Linked DNA regions of Rhodobacter capsulatus SB 1003. The protein of the gene in region 2 interacts with the protein of the main gene of each other region in a pairwise test. Links are inferred from orthologs where the notes say so. Each region holds a gene or a part of one and is shown on either strand. Other genes may lie near its edges.

Region 1 (11,418 bases), 1.4 Mb from region 2 along the record:
CGTTACGCACTATGTTTACTTCAAACTTTATAGCAATTTTCAGAGTGAGAATAAAGGTGCGGCAAGAAAAGTATTTTCGTGGGTGGCGGGGGCATTCGGCGCATCAGGAATTGTGGCGTGGCTTCAGCATGCGAGTAGTCTGAAAATTTACCTCCCATCATTGTTTTTCTTTTTTCAGCATTACGGTTATGTAATTCAGGTTTTATTAATATTCTTAATTTGCGCCTCGATAGCTGAATTTATAGCATCGATGACGCCGGATAATAGTTTTAAATTCGGGTCAAGAGTTTTATCTGATCAGGAGTGGTCTGCGCGCTTGCTAGAAAGTCATGCTCTTCGGGTTGAGAAGAGAAGGGCCGTTTTCGATGCTGCCAGATTTTTGTTTGTGGTTGCAACGTTTTTGTCATCGGGTGTCCTTTGGTGCGATTTCTTTGAGTTAATGGCGCCCGGTGCTGCCGCTGATCTGCCGGATGACTGGAGAAACTATGTATACTATTTGACGATTGCGTTCTCGATTTTCTATTATTTTGCTTCGACGGGTACCTTGTCTTTTTCGAAGTCAAAAGGGGCTGCCTTTGGCTGCCGGGTTCGAAGGATTTTCGTCTTTTTAACTGCGAACAACAAAGTGGTCTGCGGAGATAATTAAATTTGATCGTTGTGTCGTGTGTTGGGCTTGTTAATCTTGCGATGAAATCGGGAGCACTCCTATGAAATTCACCCTCTCCTGGCTGAAAGACCATCTCGAGACCGAGGCCTCGGTCACCGAGATCGCCGATGCGCTCACCGACCTTGGCCTTGAGGTCGAGGAGGTGGTGAACCCGGGCGCGAAACTCGCCCCCTTCACCATCGCCAAGGTGCTGCACGCCGAAAAGCACCCCGATGCCGACAAGCTGCGGGTCTGCCGCGTGCTGACCGACGAGGGCGAAAAGGTCATCGTTTGCGGTGCGCCGAATGCGCGGGCGGGGATCACCGTCGTGCTGGCGAAACCGGGCGATTATGTGCCGGGCATCGACACCACGCTTGGCATCGGCAAGATCCGCGGCATTGAAAGCCACGGCATGATGTGCTCGGAACGCGAGCTGGAGCTGTCCGACGAGCATAACGGCATCATCGAACTGCCCGAGGACAGCCTGAATTCCGAGGTCGGCTGCAAATTCATCGACTGGCTGGCGGAAAACCGCCCCGAGGCCGTCGATCCGATGATCCACATCAAGATCACCCCGAACCGCCCCGACGCTTTGGGCGTGCGCGGTGTGGCCCGTGATCTGGCCGCGCGCGGTCTGGGTCGGTTGAAGCCGCTCGAAATCGAGGCCGTGCCGGGCGGGTTTGAAAGCCCGATCAAGGTGGAGATTGACGCCACCCTGAAGGAAAAGGGCTGCCCGCTCTTTGCTGGCCGTCTGATCCGTGGCGTCAAGAACGGGCCGAGCCCCGACTGGCTGCAAGCGCGGCTGCGGGCGATCGGGCTGCGGCCGATCTCGGCGCTCGTCGATATCACCAACTTCTTCACCTATGACCTGAACCGCCCGCTGCACGTGTTTGATGCGGCGAAGGTGGCGGGGAACCTGCGGATTGTCCCTGCCAAGGGCGGCGAGGAACTGCTGGCGCTCGATGGCAAGACCTACACCCTGCGCCCCGGTCAGATGGTGATTTGCGACGATGCGCAGCCGGAAAGCCTTGCCGGGATCATGGGCGGCGAGCTTTCGGGCTGCACCGAGGAGACGGTCGATGTCTTCCTTGAAAGCGCCTATTGGGACCCGATCACCATTGCCACCACCGGCCGCGCGCTGAAGATCAACTCGGATGCGCGCTATCGGTTCGAGCGTGGCGTGGACCCGGAGTTCACCCTGCCGGGGCTGGAACTGGCGACGCAGATGGTGCTCGACCTCTGCGGCGGCGAGGCATCCAATGTGGTGATGGACGGCGCCGTTCCCGATACCAAACGCGCCTACAAGCTCGACCCCGCCCGGGTCATCAGCCTTGTCGGGATGGAGATCCCCGAGGCGACGCAACGCGAAACCCTGACGGCGCTCGGTTTCACCTTCGAGGGCGACATGGCCTGCCCGCCCAGCTGGCGGCCCGATGTGCTGGGCGAGGCCGATCTGGTCGAGGAGGTGGCGCGGATTGCGTCCTTGACGAAGCTCGTCGGCCGTCCGATGGCGCGCGAAACCACGGGCGTTCCCGGTCCGGTGCTGACGCCGATCCAGACCCGCGAACGCACCGCGCGGCGCACGATTGCGGCGCTGGGCTACAATGAATGCGTGACCTACAGCTTCATCGACGCCAAGTCGGCGGCGCTCTTCGGTGGCGGGCTTGAGGCGACGCGGATCGAAAACCCGATCTCGTCGGAGATGACGCATCTGCGCCCGGATCTGCTGCCGGGGCTTCTGCAGGCGGCGGCGCGCAATCAGGCGCGCGGCTTTGCGGATCTGGCGCTCTTCGAGGTTGGTCCGGCTTTCAGCGGCGGCGAGCCGGGGGATCAGGCATTGCAGGCGGCGGGGCTGCTCGTGGGCGCTTCGGCGCCGCGCGACCCCTGGGCCTCGCGCCGTCCGGTCGATCTTTATGACGCCAAGGCCGATGTCGAGGCCGTGCTGGCCGCCATCGGCGCCCCCGCGCGGGTGCAGATCAACCGCAAGGTGGCGGGCTGGTTCCATCCGGGCCGCTCGGGCACCATCGCGCTGGGGCCGAATGCGCTGGCCAGCTTTGGCGAGGTTCACCCCAAGGTGCTGCGCGAGATGGGGGTGAAGGGGCCAGCGGTCGCCTTCACCGTCTGGATCGAAGCCGTGCCCTTCCCGAAAGCCAAGACCCCGACCCGGCCTGCGCTGGCGCTGTCGGATCTGCAGGCGGTCGAGCGCGATTTCGCCTTTGTCGTCGATGCGGGTGTCGAGGCGCTGACGGCGGTGAACGCGGCTTACGGCGCCGACAAGGCGCTGATCGAGGCGGTTTCGGTCTTTGACCAGTTCACCGGCGCCAAGGCCGAGGAGCAGATGGGCGCGGGCAAGAAGTCGATCGCGCTGAGCGTTCGGCTGCAGCCGCGCGACAAGACCCTGACCGATGCCGAGATCGAGGCGGTTTCGGCCAAGGTCGTCGAAAAGGTCACCAAGGCCACCGGCGGCGTGCAGCGGAAGTGACCTGAAGTCACGCTTTGCGGATGTGAAAAACCGGTTAGGCTCTCTCGGAAACGGGGGAGCCTGATGCATTTCGACTATGTCATTCTCGGCGGCGGCTCGGCCGGGTCGGTGCTGGCGGCGCGGCTGAGCGAGAATCCGGCCACGCGCGTCTGTCTGGTCGAGGCGGGCGATGCGGCGCGGGATATTCTGGTGCGGGCGCCTGCCTTGGTCGCGGCGCTGGTGCCCGGGTATCTTTACGCCCACAACTGGGCGCTGCACACCGTTCCGCAGCCCGGGCTGAACGGGCGGCGGGGGTTTCAGCCGCGGGGCAGGGGGCTGGGCGGCTCGTCCGCGATCAATGCGATGCTGTATGTGCGCGGTCATCCCTCGGATTACGACCGTTGGGCGGCCGAGGGGGCTGTGGGCTGGGACTGGGCCGCCTGTCAGCCGTGGTTTCTGAAATCCGAACGCAACATGCGCGGGGCGTCCGCGCATCATGGGGCCGATGGCCCGTTGCAGGTGGGCGATCAGCGCCGCCCGCGGCCGATCACCCGCGCTTTCGTGCAGGCCTGCGGCGCGGTGGACTGCCCGGAAACCGACGACTTCAACGGCGCGTGTCAGGAGGGGGCCGCGCCCTTTCAGGTCACGCAATTCTGGGATGGTCCGAAAAAGGGCGAGCGCTGTTCCGCCGCGGCGGCCTATCTGCATCCGGTGATGGACCGGCCCAATCTGACCGTGCTGACCGGGGCACGGGCGGAAAAGGTCTTGATTTCCGAGGGGCGCGCCACCGGGGCGCTGGTGCGGCAGGGGCGGCACCGGCTGCGGCTGGAGGCGGCGCGGGAGGTGATCCTCTCGGCAGGCGCTTTCGGCTCGCCGCAGCTTCTGATGCTCTCGGGTATCGGGCCGGGGGCGCATCTGCGCGATCTGGGCATTGATGTCGTGCAGGATCTGCCCGGGGTGGGGGCAAACCTGCAGGACCATCTGGATTACACGATTTCGCATTTTTCGCCCCGCCGCGATGTCGTGGGGCTCAATCCGCGCGGGCTGTGGCGGCTGGCCAGGGCCGCGGGCGGCTGGATGCGGCATGGCGAGGGGCTCTTCGCCTCGCCCATGGCCGAGGGGGGGGCGTTTTTGCGCTCTGCGCCCGGGGTCACGGTGCCCGATCTGCAGATCCATTTCGTCGTCGGCATTGTCGATGCCCACATGCGCAAGCTGCATGTCGCGGACGGCTGGTCGGCGCATATCTGCGTGCTGCGGCCGCAATCGCGGGGGACGGTGCGGCTGGCGTCGAAGAACCCGCGCAAGGCGCCCTTGATCGACCCGGCCTTTCTGGCCGATCCGCGCGACGAAGCCCTGATGCTGCGGGCGGCGCGGATGCTGGAAGAGATCGTGGGCGCGGCGGCCCTGGCGCCCTGGCGGGGCGACAGGCTTTATCCGCATGACGGGTCAGAGGCCGGGCTGATGGCCGATATCCGCGCGCGCGCCGACACGATCTATCACCCGGTCGGCACCTGCCGCATGGGCACCGATGCGATAGCGGTGGTGGATCCGCAACTTCGGGTGCGCGGGATCGAGGGGCTGCGGGTCGTAGATGCCTCGGTCATGCCCAGCCTCATTGGCGGCAACACCAATGCGCCCACCATCATGATCGCCGAACGCGCGGCTGCGATGATCCGGGGGCGCTAGCGGCGCCGTTTCACCACTGGCACGCGGCTGGTCACATAGTCGATCGAAGGGTTCGGCGGCAGCCCGCCGTGCGCGCGCCAGAAGAGCGGCCCGCCGAGGCGCAGGAAATGCGGCGCCATCAGCACCAGCCCGGCGATGAAGCCGCCCGCATGCGCCCAATAGGCGACGCCATCGGCCGAGCCGCCGAGCGAATTCAACAGCTGCACCGCGAACCAGAAGCCCAGCACGATCCAGGCGCGGATGGTGAAGATCTTGTAGACGATGAAGAAAATGAACAGGATGTCGACCCGCGCCTTCGGGAAAAGCAGCAGATAGCCGCCCATCACCGCGGCGATCGCGCCCGAGGCACCGACCATCGGCACATCGCTGAACGGATCGCCCGCGATCTGTGCGCCCGCCGCCGCGAGCCCGCCCAGCAGGTAGAAGACGAGAAAGCCGAGATGGCCGAGCTGATCTTCCAGATTGTCGCCAAAGACCCATAAAAACAACATGTTGCCAAGGATGTGCATGATCCCGGCATGCAGGAACATGTGGGTGAGAAGCCCGTGCAGCCAGACGCCGTGGCTGATCGCCCCGGGGTAAAGCGCGCCCCATTGCCACAGCCCGAACATCCGCCCGCCCCAGTCGGCCGTCAGCACATAGATCAGCACATTCAGCACGATCAGCCCGCGCACCACCCAGGGGGTGCGGGTCGAGGGGTTATGGTCGCGGATCGGGAACATCGGCCCAGCCTTCCCGAAGACGGGGATTGCGTCAAGCCTCTAGCGGGTGGCGCGCAGAACGACCTTGCCCGTCGCATCGGTGAAGTCCAGCGCCGGACCGGCCTGCCGCAAGGCCGTCACCGTGCCGATGGTCGAATGGAAGGCCTGTTCCACCTGCATCTGGTCGGGGGGGCACATCATCCGGGTTCCGGCCAGGGCGCCCACATGCAACGCGCCCTCGCGGGTCTCGATGCGGCCCGCATAGCGGTTGCAGCCGGAGGTGCCCGCGAGCATCCCCGGCTCGGGGGACAGCAGGGTGACCTTGACTGCGGCGGGCACGGCGGTGCCCGCGATTTCGGTGACGGTCCATTCGGTTCCGGTGCCGATCAGGGCCAGCGGATCGGCCGGGGCGGTCGCGTCCTCCTTGCAGGCGGCAAGGGCGATCAGGGCAAGGGCAAGAACGGCGACGCGCATGGGACCTCCGGTGTTTCGGTCAGAGTGACCGCGGCGCGCGATCCCCGCAAGGGCATCACGCAAAGGTGTGGCTTTCGGCGGTGTCAGAAGGTCGGGTGTCAGAAGGTCGGCGGCGTGTTGACCCAGATCACCACGGTGCGCCCGTCGGCGGCATTGGCCCAGGCATGCGGGCGGCGGCTTTCGAAATAGATGCTGTCGCCGACGCCCAATTCGTGCAGCTCGGTGCCGTCCAGCGTCAGACGAAAACGACCCTCCAGCACGGTGATGAATTCCTCGCCCTCGTGGCCATAGCCGCCCTCCGACGCCGCGCCGGGGGCAAGGATGAAGCGGTGGCAATCCATCTGCCGCCGCCCCTCGGCCAGAACCTCGACCCGCACGCCCTCGACCGGCATCGGCCAGACCCGCGCCGCGCCCGCGCGCACCACGGGTTGGCCGACCTCCTCCTGCCCGGAAAGCCGCGACACGGTGGTGCCGTAATATTGCGCCAGATCCGCCAGCGTCTTGAAGCTGACCCCCGCCCCGGTGCGTTCCAGCGTCGAGAGCGCCGAGGCAGAGACCCCCAGCGCCTGCGCCACCGTCTCCAGCGTCTCGCCGCGGTTTTGCCGCAGCGCCCGCAGCGCCATGCCCAGCGGTTCGTTGGTGATCGCGGGGGGCGCGGGGGCGTCGCTTTCGGCTTCCAGCGTCGCGCGGATCGCGGCGGGGTTCAGCCCGGCCTCGCGGCGCAGATAGGCGATGCGCTGCAGCCGCGCCACATCGGCCGCCGAATACAGCCGCTGCCCCGAGGCCCGGCGTTGCGGTGCAATCAGCCCCTGCGTCTCCCACAGCCGCAGCGTGGAGGAGGCCACGCCCGCCGCCCGCGCGGCCTCGGTCACCCGAAACAGCGGTTCTTCCTCGGGCGTATCTGCATGCGACTCGGTCATTTTCCCTGCCTTACAGGCGCAGGATGGCCTTTGTCACCGATCTTGCCAAGAATTTTCTTGCAGAAAAAATGTAAAGTGAGAGGATGAGATATCTCGAATCGGAGCCCCTTCATGACCGTGCAAACCTCGCCCGACCTGTCCGCCCGCCGTGCCGCCGCCATCGCCAAGGGCGTTGGCGTGACGACGCAGATCTATGCCGAACGCGCCGAGAACGCGGAAATCTGGGACAAGAACGGCACCCGTTACATCGACTTCGCCGCGGGCATCGCCGTGGTGAACACCGGCCACCGTCACCCGCGGGTGATCGAGGCGGTCAAGGCGCAGCTCGATGCCTTCACCCACACCTGCCATCAGGTCGTGCCTTACGAAAACTACGTCATCCTGGCCGAGCGTCTGAACGCCGCCGTGCCCGGTGACTTTGCGAAGAAGACGATCTTCGCCACCACCGGCGCCGAAGCCGTTGAAAACGCGATCAAGATTGCCCGCCACTACACCGGCCGCGCCGGGATCGTCGCCTTTGCGGGCGGTTTCCACGGCCGCACCTTCATGGGCATGACGCTGACCGGCAAGGTGCAGCCCTACAAGGCCGGCTTCGGCCCGATGATGAACGACGTCTGGCACCTGCCCTTCCCCTGCCCGCTGCATGGCGTGACGGGCGAGGACGCCGTGGCGGCGCTGGAGCGTCTGTTCAAGGCCGATATCGAACCCGCCCGCGTCGCCGCGATCATCGTCGAGCCGGTGCAGGGCGAGGGCGGCTTCTACCCGGTGCCCGAGGGCTTCATGCGCAAACTGCGCGAGATCGCCGACAAGAACGGCATCGTCCTGATCGCCGACGAGGTGCAGACCGGCTTTGCCCGCACCGGCAAGCTCTTTGCGATGGAACATCACGGGGTTGCCGCCGATATCACCACCATGGCCAAGGGGCTGGGCGGCGGCTTCCCGATCTCGGCGGTGACCGGCCGCGCCGACATCATGGACAGCCCGAACCCGGGCGGCCTTGGCGGCACCTATGCCGGGGCGCCGATTGCCGTGGCCGCGGCGCATGCCGTTCTTGACGTGATCGAGGACGAGCAGCTCTGCGCCCGTGCCGAGCGTCTGGGCGCGCGGCTGAAACAGCGTCTGGCGGCGCTGCAGGACAGCGTGCCGGAGATCATCGACATCCGCGGCCCGGGCTTCATGAACGCGGTCGAGTTCAACGTCGCGGGCAGTGACACGCCGAACCCGGAGATGACCAACCGCGTCCGCGAAGAGGCGCTGAAGCGCGGTCTGATCCTGCTCACCTGCGGCGTTTACGGCAACGTCATCCGTTTCCTCGCCCCGCTGACCATCCAGGACGCGGTCTTTGACGAGGCGCTGGACATCCTCGAAGCCTCGATCCTCGCCGCGAAGGGCTGAGGCCATGTGGGGCGAACCCGCCCGCGGGGCAGAGCGTCTGGATGACACCGACCAACGGCTGATCGCGGCGCTTCGCCGCGACGGCCGGGCCGCGGTGTCGGATCTGGCGGTGCAGCTTGGTCTGTCGCGTGCCACCGTGCGCGCGCGGATCGAGCGGCTGGTGGCGCGCGGCGAAATCTCGGGCTTTACCGTGATGACGCGCGCCGATGTCTCTGCCGCGCCGGTGCGGGGGATGATGATGCTGAACATCGACGGGCGGGCGACCGAAAAGGTGATCGCCCGCCTGCTCGGCCTGCCGCCGGTGCAGGCGGTGCATACGACGAACGGGCAGTGGGATCTGATCGCGGAAATCGGCGCCCGCTCGCTGGAAGAGCTGGACGAGACGATCCTGTCGATCCGCCGCCTTGAGGGCGTGGGGCGGACGGAAACCAATCTGCAGCTGTCCTGCCGCAACCCGCGGCCGCGGCTGCCCCGGTGCTGGGTGTCGTGCGCAAGCCCGCGCTGGTGCCCGCGGGCCAGCCGCTGCCGCCGCAACCCTCGCTGAACGAGATCAGCCCCGAGACGCTGGCCTCGGTCCGCGAGGTCGAAAAGCGCTCGCGCAAGATCTCGCTGATGGAGCTGACCGAGCGGACCTGCAAATGGCCGATCGGCGATCCGGCGACCGAGAATTTCTATTTCTGCGGCCTGCCGAGCTCGGCCGGAAAACCCTATTGCGAGGCGCATGTCTCGGTGGCCTTCCAGCCGATGTCGGCGCGCCGGGATCGGCGGCGCTGAAGGCCGGAACAGGGGATGAAACAGGGCGCCTGCGGGCGCCCTTTTCGTTTCAGTCCTTCTTCCCCAGAACCCCCGAGAACACGGCTGCGGCGGTGGCAATGAGCAACCAGCCGGAAAGCTGAATGATCCAGCGGCAATAGTGCAGCGTCCAGCCGAATGCGCCGCGGTCTTTCGAGGGCGCCCACGAATCCTTCTGGGCGAGTGTGCCGAGCGGCAGGAACAGATCGAGCGCATAGATGCAGGGGGAGAAAGCCTCGTAGTCCTGTCCGGCGGGTGTATTCTCCCACAGCCGCAGCGGCATCGTGCAACTGGCCGTCTGGATGGAGGGGCATCCGTTCTTGATCGCGTCTTTCCAGTCGTCGGACAGGAGGATATCGACATTGGCCGGGGCCATTTCCCCGCGCTGATAGGTGGCATTGGCCAGCCACACGGTAGCAGCAAGGATCAACAGCGCTGTGCGCAGCGCCTTGAACGGGGCATGGCCGTAACCGAAGGTGACGCGGTAACCACATCCCCAAACCAATGAGACAAACGCCAGGCCTTGCCCGAACGTATCCGGTTTCGGCGGCGCCAACGCCCGGAAAAATGTAGCCCACATGAGCCGTTCATCCCGCGCGTAACGCACCTTGGCCGCATCCCTGCGATGGCCCATGGCGTCATAGACCTTGGCCAGCTGGCTGTAGGGTTGCGGGTCGAAATCGTTGCGTCTTCGGGTCATCTGGAATGGGCAGGAGATTGTCCGCTCCGATTTCCGCCCCAGAAGGTTCAGGCGATCCTGCACCGTCATGTCGCTTTGAATGGAGTCGAAGCGAAAGCCGGAGAGTTTGGGCGTTTTCACTTTTGCCCAGGAGCCGGAATCGTCATTCAATCTTTCAACGCTGGTTTCGGTCAGATCGAGAACGACGACCTTGCCGGAGACATTCTCCCAGAAGAAGCCCCCCTCGATCTTGGCGCCCTCTGCGTTGAATGCGCCGTTGAAATGGGCCGATTGGCACCGCAGATTTCCCGTCACTTGCGCGCGGGCGAAGTCCACTCTTCCCGTCGCATTGAACTTGTTCCGCAAGAACACATCCGCGCCGATCACGGCGGCGTTGCAATTCAAGGAGAGGCCGTCTGTCGCTTCGAACTTGCCGTCATCGCAGGTGAGTTGCCCCACGATCTGGACACGCACGAGCTTCACTGCGCCATGCGCGGTAAAACCATCGTTCAAGAATACATCTGCGCCGATCTCGGCGGAACTGAGGTTGAGGGCAGGGCCCTTCTTCGACGCGAAGTGGCCGCCTCTGCAATAAACGTGCCCGGTGATTCTGCTTCCGCCCAGCTGAACGCAAGCATTTGCCGTGAAGCCTGTGTCCAGGTGAATCGGTCCGTTGCAGGTCAGCCTGACGGCATTGAAGCCGGGCAGGGCCGTGCCGGTCAGATAGAGCCCGTTCAGCTGTGCGTTTCGCAGGACAGGAGCTTCCTGAAAGGTGCAGTTGCTCGCGTTGATTGCCCGCTCGCAATCCACGAAGCCGAGGCTCAGGGTTTCTTCGATCCAGAGCCCCATGACCGTCACCCCTTCGGGACGACAGACGATGCCGGGGATTTCCTGTGTCAGCAGCCAGCGGATCAGCCTTGCATCGAACCTATTGCTATCGTCGTCGGTCTTCGGACGTTCCCGGTTCGAGTGTTTGAAACCATCAGGCCAGGCATATCCGCCCGTCGCAATAAACTGCTTTTCCCGCGGCCAAAGCTCTCGCCTTAGCCGCTCCTCCGCCCACGCAAACGCTTCGCTCAAATCCCCGTCGGCCATCCCGGCACCTCCAATACCCCGCCATCCTGCGCAACCCTCCCCTGTCGCGCAAGGCGCTTCCCGCGGCCCCCCAAGGCGGTGTATATCGCCCCCATGAGCCAGAACCCGCCCAACCTCCGCCCCGATCTTGCGCCGAAAGCGCTTGTCACCGACACCCCCCGCCCGGGCCAGCCGACGATCGGCATGGTCTCGCTGGGCTGCCCCAAGGCGCTGGTGGACAGCGAACGCATCCTGACCCGGCTGCGGGCCGAGGGCTATGCGATCTCGCCCAGCTATCAGGGCGCCGATGCGGTGATCGTGAACACCTGCGGCTTTCTGGACAGTGCCAAGGCCGAAAGCCTGGAAGCCATCGGCGAGGCGCTGAGCGAGAATGGCAAGGTGATCGTCACCGGCTGTCTGGGCGCCGAGCCCGAGTTCATCACCGGCGTGCATCCCAAGGTGCTGGCCGTCACCGGGCCCGAGCAATACGAACAGGTGCTCGATGCGGTGCATGGGGCGGTGCCGCCGAAACCCGATCCCTTTGTCGATCTGCTGCCCGCGACCGGCATCAAGCTGACGCCGCGGCATTT
Region 2 (11,303 bases):
GCCATGCGCTCCCTTTGTTCCAGTGCCTTCAGACGACGGGCGCGGATCTCGGTGCGGGTACGCAACAGCAACAGAGCCACGAAGAGCATCCCGAAGCCCGCGATCGAGAGCACCAGGGGCTGCCAATAAACATCCGCAATATGCTCTTCCTTGTCGAGGCTGAGCGTCGAGCCCTGATGCAGGCCCTGGTTCCAGAAGATCGCCGCATAGCGCGACAGCACCGCAAAGACCGAGCCCACAAGACACAGAACCCCGGTCAGATCGGCGGCGGTATCGGGGTTCTCGATCGCTTCCCACAGCGCCATGTAGCCCAGATAGAACAGGAACAGGATCAGGAACGAGGTCAACCGCGGATCCCATTCCCACCAGGTTCCCCACATCGGCTGCCCCCAGAACGCCCCGGTGATCAGCGCGATCAGCGTCATCACCATGCCGATCGGCGCCGCCGCCTTCGCCGCCAGCGCCGAGACGTGATGACGCCGGATCAGCCAGATCAGCGAGGCGACCAGCATCATCACCCAGATGTTGATCGCCAGCGTCGCCGCCGGAACGTGGACATAGATCACCTTGACCGTCGCGCCGAATTCGGCCGCGACCGGGGTGAAGAAAAAGCCCCAGACGAGCCCGGGCAGCAGCGTCAGAACCGTCGCCGCCACGACCCAGGGCAAAAGCCGGCCCGAAGTCTGCATGAACTTGACCGGGTTCGCATATTCCCAGATCGACATCGGCTCTCCTCCCTCTCGCGTCCCGTCGGACATGTCATGCTTTGCCACGGCCCGGATTGACTCGCATCAATCTGGAATAAGTTTCACCGCAAATTGACCCGGATCGCCGCCGCCGAAGCAAAGGGCACCAAAGCCACCGTGGCCGCGGTGATCCCCGCCAGCATCGCCAGCGGCACTTCGATCGCCAGGCCCTCGGCGCCGCGCCGCACCAGTTCGGCGCCAAAGATCAGCGTCGGCACATAAAGCGGCAGGGCGAGCAGCGGCAACAGCAAGCCCCCCCGCTTCAGCCCCACCGTCAGCGCCGCGCCAAAGGTGCCCAGCACCGACAGCGCCGGCGTGCCCAGAAGCAGCGAGACCTCGAGCCAGAGATAGGCGGGCGCGGGCAAATGCAGCAGCACGGCGAATAGCGGCGCCGCCAGAACCAGCGGCAACCCGGTGGTGATCCAATGCGCCAGCGCCTTGATCGTCACCACCGCCTCCATCGGGATCGGCGCGGTGGCCAGAAGATCAAGCGAGCCATCCTCGAAATCGAGCGCAAAAATCCGGTCGAGCGACAGAAGACAGGCGAGCAAGGCGCCCAGCCACAGGATGCCGCTGGCGATCCGGGCCAGGATCTCGCCCTGCGGGCCGACGCCAAAGGGCACCAGCGTCACCACGATCAGAAAAAATGCAAGCCCGAGCCCGAAGCCGCCCCCGGCCCGGATCGCCAGCCGCAGATCCCGCGACAAAAGCGCCCTCATGACAAAATCCTCCGCCCACAGCCGATGTCGGCAAGAGCGTATTTGGACCAGGAAAAGGCCATGCGGTTTCTTCTTGGCACAACTACGCCCTTTTGCGGCAGGACTCGGGGGCCGCGGTTCACAGGAAGGCTCCGTCAAAGCCGTGATCGAAGGCGCCGCGATGGCCGCCCGCCTCGGGCGGACGCGCCTTGAACGGGGCAAGGTCCAGAACCCTCGCCTCGGACAGGCCCAGATCGATATGGGTCGCCATCAGCGCCGCCCCACCCGCCGCCAGATGCGCCCGCACGGCCTCGGCAAAAAGTGCCACCGAGGCGGCGTCGAGCGAGACCGTCGGCTCGTCCAGCACCCAGACCGGACGCCCGGTGACCAGAAGCCGCGCAAGGCCAAGCCGACGCTTTTGCCCCGCCGAAAGGCTTGCGGCGGCGCGGTGTTCCAGCGCGTTCAGGTTCATCCGTGCAAGCGCCGTCTCGACCGTGTCCGTCGCATGGATCGCCGCCCAGAACTGCAGGTTTTCGCGCACGGAAAGCGTGGCCTTCAGCCCGTCGGCATGGGCGGCATAGGCGATCCCCTCGGGCGGCATCGACACCCGCCCGGCCAGCGGCGGCTGCAGCCCCGCCAGCGTGCGCAAAAGCGTCGTCTTGCCGATCCCGTTCGGGCCGCGCAGCACCAGCGCATGGCCCGCGGCAAGCGAGAAGCTCACCCCCTCCAGCACGGCAAGACCGCCCCGGCTGACCGTGAGCTGATCGACGGCCAGCAGCGTCATGCCGTCGGCACCGCGCCCGGCATCGGCAAAAGGGCGGCGCCGACGCGGCGGCCCTCGGACAGAAGCACATTGTAATGACGCGCGGCAGAGGCGGTGGACATCGGCTCCGCCATCACCCCAAGCGCTTCAAGTTCCACCTGCAAGCCCTTGGGAAGATGGGCGATATCCGCGCCCATCCCGCACAGCAGCAGATCCACCTGCCCGGCCAGCGCGCGCAGCGCCGCAAGATCGTCGAAGCCGGTCCAGGGCATCGCCGCCTCGGCGTGGATCAAAAGCCCGCCGCGATGCACGGCCCCGGCAATGCGGAAAAAGCCGGGTCCGTAGCCGTCGATCGGCAGCGCGCCTGCGAAGCCCGGCTCACGGGGCGCCATCTTGCGCCCCGTTCGAGAAGAACTTGTCCGAGGGGTCCTTCTTCTCCTTGTTGCGGTCAAGACCGATGAACAGCACGATGTTCTTCGCCACATAGACCGAGGAATAGGTGCCGGTGAACACCCCCCAGACCATGGCGAAGACGAAGCCGCGGATCACGTCGCCGCCCCAGATCAGCATCGGCACCAGCGCCAGAAGCGTCGTCATGCCGGTCATCACCGTGCGCGAAAGCGTTTCGTTGACCGACAGGTTCATCACGTCGCGCAGCGGCATCGTCTTGTATTTGATCAGGTTTTCGCGCAGCCGGTCAAAGACGACGACGGTGTCGTTGATCGAATAGCCGGTGATCGTCAACAGCGCCGCCACCGTGGTCAGATCGAACTTCAGCTGCAGCACGGCGAAAAGCCCGACCGTCAGCAGCACGTCATGGACAAGCGCCACCACGGCGCCAAGCGCGAATTGCCATTCGAACCGGACCCAGATGTAGAACATGATCACCACGGTCGCCGCCAGAAGCGACCAGACCGCGGTCCAGACCAGCTCGCCCGAGACCTTGGGGCCGACGGATTCAAACGAGGTGATCTTCAGCGCCGGATCGACCGCGGTCAGCGCGGTCTCGACCTTGTTCACCAGCTCCTGGCCCTGCGCGCCCTGCCCCTCGGCGCCCTGCCCGTCCTCCTGCATCTGGATGCGGATCATCGCCACATGCTGATCTTCGCGGAAGCTGGGGTCGCGGACCTCGGAGATGATCACATCGCCAAGCTCGAGCGGCTCCAGCGCGGCCCGATAGACGCCGACATCGATCGCCGTCGTGGATTCGGTGCGGATCGTCGTGCCGCCCTTGAAGTCGATGCCGAAGTTCAGCCCGATCACCAGCGGCAGGATCACCGAGGCGATCATCATCACGATGGCCGCCCCGAAGGTCGCCCATTGCCAGCGGAAAAAGTCGAAGTTGGTCTTTTCGGGAACCAGTTTCAGACGGAAAGCCATGGTGGTTCCTCCTCAGATGACGATGGTCTTGGGACGACGCCAGCCGTACCAGATGACGATCATCAGCCGGACCACCCAGATCGCGGTGAAGATCGAGGCGGCGATGCCGATCATCGTGGTCACGGCAAAGCCGCGCACCGGCCCGGCCCCCAGCACGAACAGGATCGCCGAGGACAGGAACGAGGTCACGTTCGCGTCGATGATCGCCGACATCGCCTTGTCAAAGCCCAGCTCGATCGCGCGCACGGGCGATTTGCCCGACCGGATTTCCTCGCGCATGCGTTCGTAGATCAGCACGTTGGCATCGACCGAGGTGCCGATGGTCAGCACGATCCCGGCGATCCCGGGCAGGGTCATCGTGCCGCCGATCGCGCCCATCACGGCGAAGATGAAGGCAATGTTGATGAACAGCGCCACCGAGGAAAAGAAGCCGAAAAGCCCGTAGGAGGCGATCATGTAGGCCACGACCGCGACGAAGCCGATCACCGAGGCGACCATCCCCGCCTTGACGCTGTCGGCGCCCAGTTCCGGCCCGATCGTGCGTTCCTCAAGGAAGGTCATCCCCGCAGGCAGGGCGCCCGCGCGCAAAAGCAGCGCCAGATCCGTGGCTTCCTCGATGCTGAAACGGCCGGTGATGATCCCCGATCCGCCCGCGATATGCGCCTGGATCGTCGGTGCCGAAATCACCTTGCCGTCCAGAACGATGGCGAAGGGCTCTCCGATATGACCGGCGGTGTAATCGCCAAAGGCCCGGGCGCCGCTGACATTGAAGCGGAACGACACCGCCGGGGCGCCGTTGTCGTCGGTGGTCGGGCGCGCATCGGTCAGATCGTCGCCCGTCACCACCGGAACCTCGTCCAGCAGGTGATAAAGCCCCTGCCGTTCGGCATCGGGCAGAAGTTCATTGCCCGAGGCGACCGGCGCATTCGGGTTCGAGGTCGTGCTGAGCACCGGATGGAAGGTCAGCTTGGCGGTGGTGCCGATCAGATCCTTCAGCTCCTGCGCCGAGCCGATGCCGGGCACTTCGATCAGGATGCGGTCGGTGCCTTCGCGCATGATCGTGGGTTCGCGCGTGCCCGCCGCATCGACGCGCCGACGCACGATTTCCAGCGATTGCTGCATGGTGCGATCGTCGGTGGCTTTCTTTTCGGCCTCCGACAGCCGGAAGACGACGGTGTCGCCCTCGCCCGTCACCTCGTAGTCGGTCTGACCGACGCCGGTCAGGCTGACCACCGGGCTGGCCAGCGTCCGGGCCACTTCGACGGCGCGGGCGATCTGCGCGCGCTCGCCGATCTGGATGCGCAACTCGCCTTCGGGCGAGGGCACGCGCCGAATCGCGCCGATCGTGGCCCGCTCGGCGGCCAGAACCTTGCGCACCTCGGGCCAGAGCGCATCCATCCGGGCCTTGTAGACCTCGCCCAGATGCACCTCGGCCAGAAGATGCGCGCCGCCGCGCAGATCAAGCCCCAGATTGACCAGCGCCGAGGGCGCCCAGTCGGGCCAGGCGGCCTTGGCGGCCTCCTGGGTCTCGGTCATCGCCCCGGTCTTCTCGAAGGCGGAAACGGCGTCGTTATGCCCCTCGACGCGGGCATAGAACATGTTGGGCGCCGCCGTGATCAGCGCCGCAAGGCACAGACCCAGAATGACAAGACGCTTCCAAAGCGAAATCTGCAGCATGGCGGCGCGGCCCCGGTTCAGGTCAGCTATTGGCGGCCGGTTCGGTCTTCGACAGAACCTGCACGACGGCGCTGCGGATCATCCGCACCTTCATGTCCTTGGCGATCTCGACCTCGATTTCGCCGTCCTCGCGCAGATGCACGACCTTGCCGATGATGCCCGCCTGCGTCAGACCCATGTCACCACGCCGCAGCGCATCGACCATCGCCTTGTGTTCCTTGGCCTTTTTTTGCTGCGGGCGGATCAGCAGGAAATACATGATCACGAAGATCAGGATCAGCGGCACGAATTGGCCAAAGGCGGCCATGCCACCGGCGGCGGCAGAGGCATCCTGAGCATAGGCGGGAGAGACGAACATGGCATGGTCCTTTCGTTAGGGCCGTGGGGCGTTGCCCCGGTTTTCGGCGGGCACCCTAGCCGCGCCCCCCCGCAATGGCAAGGCGCGAGCGGCAGGCCGGGGCCGCGATCACGGTTGTGTCAGGAAAAAGGGGGCGCCGCCCCCTCTTCGGCTGCGCCGAAGTCCCCCCGCCTCAGCGGGCCGGAAGCGCGCGCTCGACCAGCCGGGCAAAGAAGCTGGCGCCGATCGGGGCGGCCTCGTCGTTGAAATCGAAGGCGGGATGGTGCAGCCCCGCCCCCGGCCCGGTGCCGAGGAACAGGTAAGCGCCCGGCCGCGCCTCGAGCATGTAGGAAAAGTCCTCGGCGCCCATTTCGCGCCCGGCATCATCCTTCACCGCTTCGGGGCCGGAGACCTCGCGCGCCACTTCGGCGGCAAAACGCGCCTTGTCGCCATCGTTGATGGTGGGCGGATAGCCCTTGTCATAGCGGATCTCGACCGAGACGCCAAAGGCGGCGGCCGTGCCTTCGACGATCTCGTGGAAGCGGCGCTCGACCATCGCGCGCACTTCGGGGGTGAAGGACCGGATCGTGGCGCAGAACCAGCCGGTTTCGGGGATGATGTTGTTCGCCGTGCCGACATGGATCTGCGTCACCGAGACGACCAGCTCATCCATCGCGAAAAGATTGCGCGAGACGATCGTCTGCAGCGATCCGACCATCGCGGTGATCGCCGGGATCGGGTCGATGCATTCATGCGGCGTCGCCCCATGCCCGCCGCGCCCCGTCACCGTGACCCAGGCGGTATCAACCGCGGCCATCAGCGCGCCCTGGGTGGTGTGGAAATGGCCAAAGGGCAGATTGGGCGCATTGTGGATGCCGTAAACCTCGGTGATGGCGAAACGCTCCATCACGCCTTCGCGCACCATCACCTCGCCGCCGCCGCCGTCTTCCTCGGCGGGCTGGAACAGAAGCGCCACGGTGCCCGCGAAATTCCGCGTCTCGGCCAGATATTTGGCGGCGCCCAGCAGCATCGCCGTATGGCCGTCATGGCCGCAGGCATGCATCTTGCCGTCGTGTTCCGAGGCATAATCGACCCCGGTGATCTCGTCGATCGGCAGCGCATCCATATCGGCGCGCAGCCCGATCACCGGCCCGTCCTGACGGCCCTTGATCAGCGCCACGATCCCCGAGGTGGCGATGCCCTCGTGGATCTCGTCCACGCCGATCTCGCGCAGCCGTTCGGCCACATAGGCGGCGGTCTTCGGCAGCTGGAATTCCAGTTCGGGGTGACGGTGCAGCCACTGCCGCCATTCCTTCATCTCGGGGGCAAGGGCGGCAATGCGGTTGATCACGGGCATGGTGGACTCTGGGTTTTGGAAAGCGATACTGGATTAGATGGACCTGCAGGGGGCAAGAGGCAATGGCGAAACCGACCGATCCGGGGATCTTCGTGCAAACCGACAGCGTGGGGGCGGAAACCGAGCGGCTGGCGGCGATCATGGCCTGTCTGCGCGATCCCGAGACCGGCTGCCCCTGGGATATCGAGCAGGATTTCGCCACCATCGCCCCCTATACGATCGAGGAGGCGCATGAGGTCGCCGATGCGATCGCGCGGCAGGCCTGGGGCGAATTGTCGGGCGAATTGGGCGATCTGGCGCTTCAGGTCGTCTTTCATGCGCAGATGGCGGCCGAGGCCGGGCATTTTTCGCTGCTCGATGTGCTGCGCGGGATCAATGCGAAGATGATCGCCCGGCATCCGCATGTGTTCGGGGACGAAAGCCGTGTGAAGAGCGCCGCGCAACAGACGGAAGACTGGGAGAAAATCAAATCCGCCGAGCGCGCGGCCAAGGCCGAGACCGGGGTGCTCGATGGCGTCGCGCTGGGGCTTCCGGCACTGACGCGGGCGCTGAAGCTGCAAAAGCGCGCGGCCCGGGTGGGGTTCGACTGGCCCTCGACCGCCGAGGTGGTGGCGAAGATCGTTGAAGAGGCGAACGAGCTGGTCGAAGCCCGTGATAAGCTGGGGGCCGAAGAGATCGCCGAGGAATATGGCGATCTGATGTTCGTGATGGTGAACCTGGGGCGGCATCTGGGGCTGGATGCCGAGGCCTGTCTGCGCGCGGCGAATGGCAAGTTCACCCGGCGGTTTGCCTTCATCGAGGCGGAACTGGCGAAGGCCGGCAAGCGGCCCGCCGACAGCGATCTGGCCGAGATGGACGCGCTTTGGGATGCGGCCAAGCGCAAGGGGCTGTAGGCGGGCTCTGCCCCGCACCCCGGGATATTTGCCGCAAGATAAAATCAGAACAGCGCCTTGCGCAGCATGTTCAGCGCGACCAGCATCAGAAACCCTGCGAAGAGGCGCTTGAGCGGTTTCGGATCCAGCCGATGCGCCAGCGCCGCGCCCCAGGCGGCGGTGACGACGGTGGTGGCGCCGATCACGACAAGGGCCGGAATGTTGATCGCCCCCAAAGTATAGGGCGGCGCGTTTTCGACCGGGGTCAGCAGAAAGGCCGCGGTCGAGGGCACCGCCATGATCGCGCCGAAACCCGCCGAGGTCGCCACGGCGCGGTGGATCGGGATGCCGTGCAGCGTCTGCATCGGCGTCGAGATCGACCCGCCCCCGATGCCGAGCAGCACCGAAACCGCCCCCATCAGCGGCCCGAACCAGAGCCGGAAGCCCCGCCCCGGCATCCCCTCGGCGATCCGCCAGCTTTGCTTGCCAAAGGCCATGTAAAGCGCGATCGCCATCACCAAAGTGCCGAAGATGATCGTCAGCGCATGGGTGTCGAGCCGCGTGACCAGAAACACCCCAAGCAGCGCCCCGCCCGCCACAGCGGGCGCCCAGTCGCGCAAAAGCTGCCAGTCGACCGCGCCCTTGCGGGCATGGGCGGTGACCGAACGGGTCGAGGTGATGATGATCGTCGCCATAGAAGTGGCGACGCAGACCTGCATCAGCCCCTCGGACCCATAGCCCAACCCGTTGAAAAGATAGAAGAAGGCCGGGACCAGAACGATGCCGCCGCCCACCCCCAGCAGCCCCGCCAGCACCCCCGCGACCGCGCCGACGGCCAGAAGGATCGCGATCAGCGGCAGGATCGTGGTCAGGTGGTCCATCTCACGCCTCTCGTGTCACTTCGGCCAGCGCCTGATCGTAAAGGGCCAGCCCCGCCCCGGGCCGGGTCGCCCCCTCGGACAGCACCCGCCGCCAGCCGCGCGCCCCGGGACGGCCGTGAAACAGGCCCAGCATGTGCCGGGTGATCTGGTGCAGCCGCCCGCCCGCCGCCAGATGATCGGCGATATAGGGCTTCATCGCCTCGGCCACCTCGACCGCCGAAAGCACCTCGCCCCGCCCCCAAAGCGCGACATCGGCGCCGGCCAGAACCTGCATCGGCTCCTGATAGGCGGCACGGCCGACCATCACCCCGTCCATCCCCGCGGCCAGATGCGTCTCGACCTGATCGAGCGTCGCAACCCCGCCGTTCAGGCTCAGATGCAGATGCGGAAATTCCCGCTTCATCGCATGGACCAGCGGATAATCGAGCGGCGGGATCTCGCGGTTTTCCTTGGGCGAAAGCCCCTGCAGCCAGGCCTTGCGGGCATGCAGGATGAACCGGGTGACCCCGGCCTCGGAGACGGTTTTCAGAAAGGCGGGCAGCACCTCCTCGGGCGACTGATCATCGACGCCGATCCGGCATTTCACCGTCACCTCGACCGCGGCCGCCGCCTGCATCGCCGCGACACAGCGGGCAACCAGATCGGGCGTTTTCATCAGCACCGCGCCGAAAGCCCCCGATTGCACCCGGTCCGAGGGGCAGCCGACATTCAGGTTGATCTCGTCATAGCCCCAGTCGCGGGCGATCCGCGTGGCTTCGGCCAGCTCGGCCGGGTCCGATCCGCCCAGTTGCAGCGCCACCGGATGCTCGACCGGGCTGAAATCCAGCAGCTGCGCCCGCTTGCCATGGATCACCGCCGGGGCGGTGACCATTTCGGTGTAAAGCAGCGCCTGACGCGACATCATCCGGTGAAAGACCCGGCAATGCCGATCTGTCCAGTCGAGCATCGGCGCAACGGACAGGCGCGCATGTGAGGAAACCCCCGCAAGGCCTTGTTTCACAGGCATTTCATCAACGGTGCCCGGGGGAGAGCTTGGCATCATCGAAGGTGTTTTCCGCTTTCAATGCCCCGGAAATCCGACATCCGTCCCGGGGCGATGCTGAATGTCGACAAGGGCAATCGCCTTTCGGGCGGGATCATAAAGAGCCCCGCAGGGATCGTCCACCGCCTTTGACGCAAGGAAAACCCCCGGACGCGCGGCGCCCGGGGGGAATGGCACTCTGGCAGGCGGTCTGACCCGCCCGGCTCTTACAGGAAGGCGTCCGGCACGGCGGCCTTTTTGCGGGCGACATATTCGGAGAGCGCCTCGTTGATCCCGGGATCGATCGCCGGGGCCTGATACTCGCCCAGCATCTTCTTCACCCGCACGCTGGCAAGCGTCGCGGTGTCGCGCGCGCCTTCCTCGTCCCAGGTTTCGAAGGGCTTGTAGTCGAACAGATCCGTCTTCCAGAACGCGTCCTTGAAATTCGCCTGGGTGTGAGAGCAACCAAGGAAGTGACCGCCCGGGCCAACCTCGCGCAGCGCCTCCATCGCCTGGCCGTTCGCGCTCATGTCGATGCCCGCCGCCAAACGGTGCAGCACGCCCAGCTGATCGGCATCCATCACGTATTTCTCGTAGGACGAGACCAGACCGCCTTCCAGCCAGCCGCAGGCATGCAGCATGAAGTTCACGCCCGAAAGCAGGCCGATGTTGAGCGTGTTCGCGGTTTCATAGGCCGCCTGCGCATCGGGCAGTTTCGAGCCGCAGAACGAGCCCGCCGAGCGGAACGGCAGGCCCATCCGCCGCGCCAGCTGCCCGGCGCCAAGGGTGATCTGCGCCGCTTCCGGCGTGCCAAAGGTCGGCGCCCCCGAATTCATGTCGATCGAGGTCACGAAGGCGCCGAAAATCACCGGCGCGCCCTTGCGGATGATCTGGCTGTAGGCGACGGCCACCATCACCTCGGCCAGAACCTGCGTCAGCGTGCCCGCCACCGTCACCGGCGCCATCGCCCCGCCGACGATGAAGGGCGAGACGATGCAGGCCTGGTTCGCGGCGGCGTAAACCTCCAGCGCATCCATCATGATCGGGTCAAAGGTCAGCGGCGAGTTGATGTTGACGAGCGAGGTCATCACCGTGTTCTCGTCGACGAATTTCTCGCCGAACAGGATCTTTGACATCTCGATCGAATCGACGCAGCGCGAGCGTTCGGTGACCGAGCCCATGAAGGGCTTGTCCGACAGCGTCATATGCGCGTGCAGCATGTCGAGGTGACGCTTGTTCACCGCCACGTCGGTCGGCTCGCAGACGGTGCCGCCCGAATGGTGCAGATATTTCGACATCTGCCCCAGCTTCACGAAATTGCGGAAGTCGGCAATCGTCGCATAGCGCCGCCCGCCTTCCAGATCGCGCACGAAGGGCGGCCCGTAAACCGGCGCAAGAACAAGGTTTTTCCCGCCGATGGTGACATTGCGATCAGGGTTGCGGGCATGCTGCACGAAGCTTGCGGGCGCGGTCTTGCACAGCTCGCGCGCAAGGCCCCTGGGGAAGCGGACCCGCTCGCCCTGCACATCGGCCCCCACCGCACGCCAGCGTTCCAGCGCCGCCGGGTTTTC

What was found.
Region 1: the proteins of secD (region 2) and pheT interact in binary tests that used the Escherichia coli proteins (3 or more experiments, as listed by UniProt). The link is inferred for Rhodobacter capsulatus SB 1003 from one-to-one orthologs.

Annotation. Positions count from the first base shown.
Region 1 is NC_014034.1:3,339,896-3,351,313, reverse strand. Bases 386-3,417 are described here. They hold pheT (phenylalanine--tRNA ligase subunit beta), read left to right. Parts: upstream 386-707; coding sequence 708-3,128; downstream 3,129-3,417. Other genes in these bases: RCAP_RS15570 (GMC family oxidoreductase), read left to right, coding at 3,192-3,417; RCAP_RS19430 (hypothetical protein), read left to right, coding at 386-646. Also shown: more of RCAP_RS19430, read left to right, coding at 1-385; more of RCAP_RS15570, read left to right, coding at 3,418-4,793; RCAP_RS15565 (rhomboid family intramembrane serine protease), read right to left, coding at 4,790-5,515; RCAP_RS15560 (META domain-containing protein), read right to left, coding at 5,555-5,968; RCAP_RS15555 (MerR family transcriptional regulator), read right to left, coding at 6,067-6,888; RCAP_RS15550 (4-aminobutyrate--2-oxoglutarate transaminase), read left to right, coding at 7,000-8,283; RCAP_RS15545 (Lrp/AsnC family transcriptional regulator), read left to right, coding at 8,288-8,827; RCAP_RS15535 (hypothetical protein), read right to left, coding at 9,107-10,849; 30S ribosomal protein S12 methylthiotransferase RimO, read left to right, coding at 10,943-11,418.
Region 2 is NC_014034.1:1,921,653-1,932,955, reverse strand. Bases 2,933-5,849 are described here. They hold secD (protein translocase subunit SecD), read right to left. Parts: upstream 5,265-5,849; coding sequence 3,600-5,264; downstream 2,933-3,599. Other genes in these bases: RCAP_RS08830 (M20 aminoacylase family protein), read right to left, coding at 5,795-5,849; yajC (preprotein translocase subunit YajC), read right to left, coding at 5,287-5,622; secF (protein translocase subunit SecF), read right to left, coding at 2,933-3,587. Outside these bases: RCAP_RS08865 (heme ABC transporter permease), read right to left, coding at 1-725; heme exporter protein CcmB, read right to left, coding at 809-1,465; heme ABC exporter ATP-binding protein CcmA, read right to left, coding at 1,584-2,228; RCAP_RS08850 (Mth938-like domain-containing protein), read right to left, coding at 2,225-2,599; more of secF, read right to left, coding at 2,586-2,932; more of RCAP_RS08830, read right to left, coding at 5,850-6,958; mazG (nucleoside triphosphate pyrophosphohydrolase), read left to right, coding at 7,021-7,851; RCAP_RS08820 (sulfite exporter TauE/SafE family protein), read right to left, coding at 7,896-8,711; tRNA dihydrouridine(20/20a) synthase DusA, read right to left, coding at 8,713-9,657; RCAP_RS08810 (trimethylamine methyltransferase family protein), read right to left, coding at 9,960-11,303. UniProt on the Escherichia coli protein: Part of the Sec protein translocase complex. Interacts with the SecYEG preprotein conducting channel. SecDF uses the proton motive force (PMF) to complete protein translocation after the ATP-dependent function of SecA.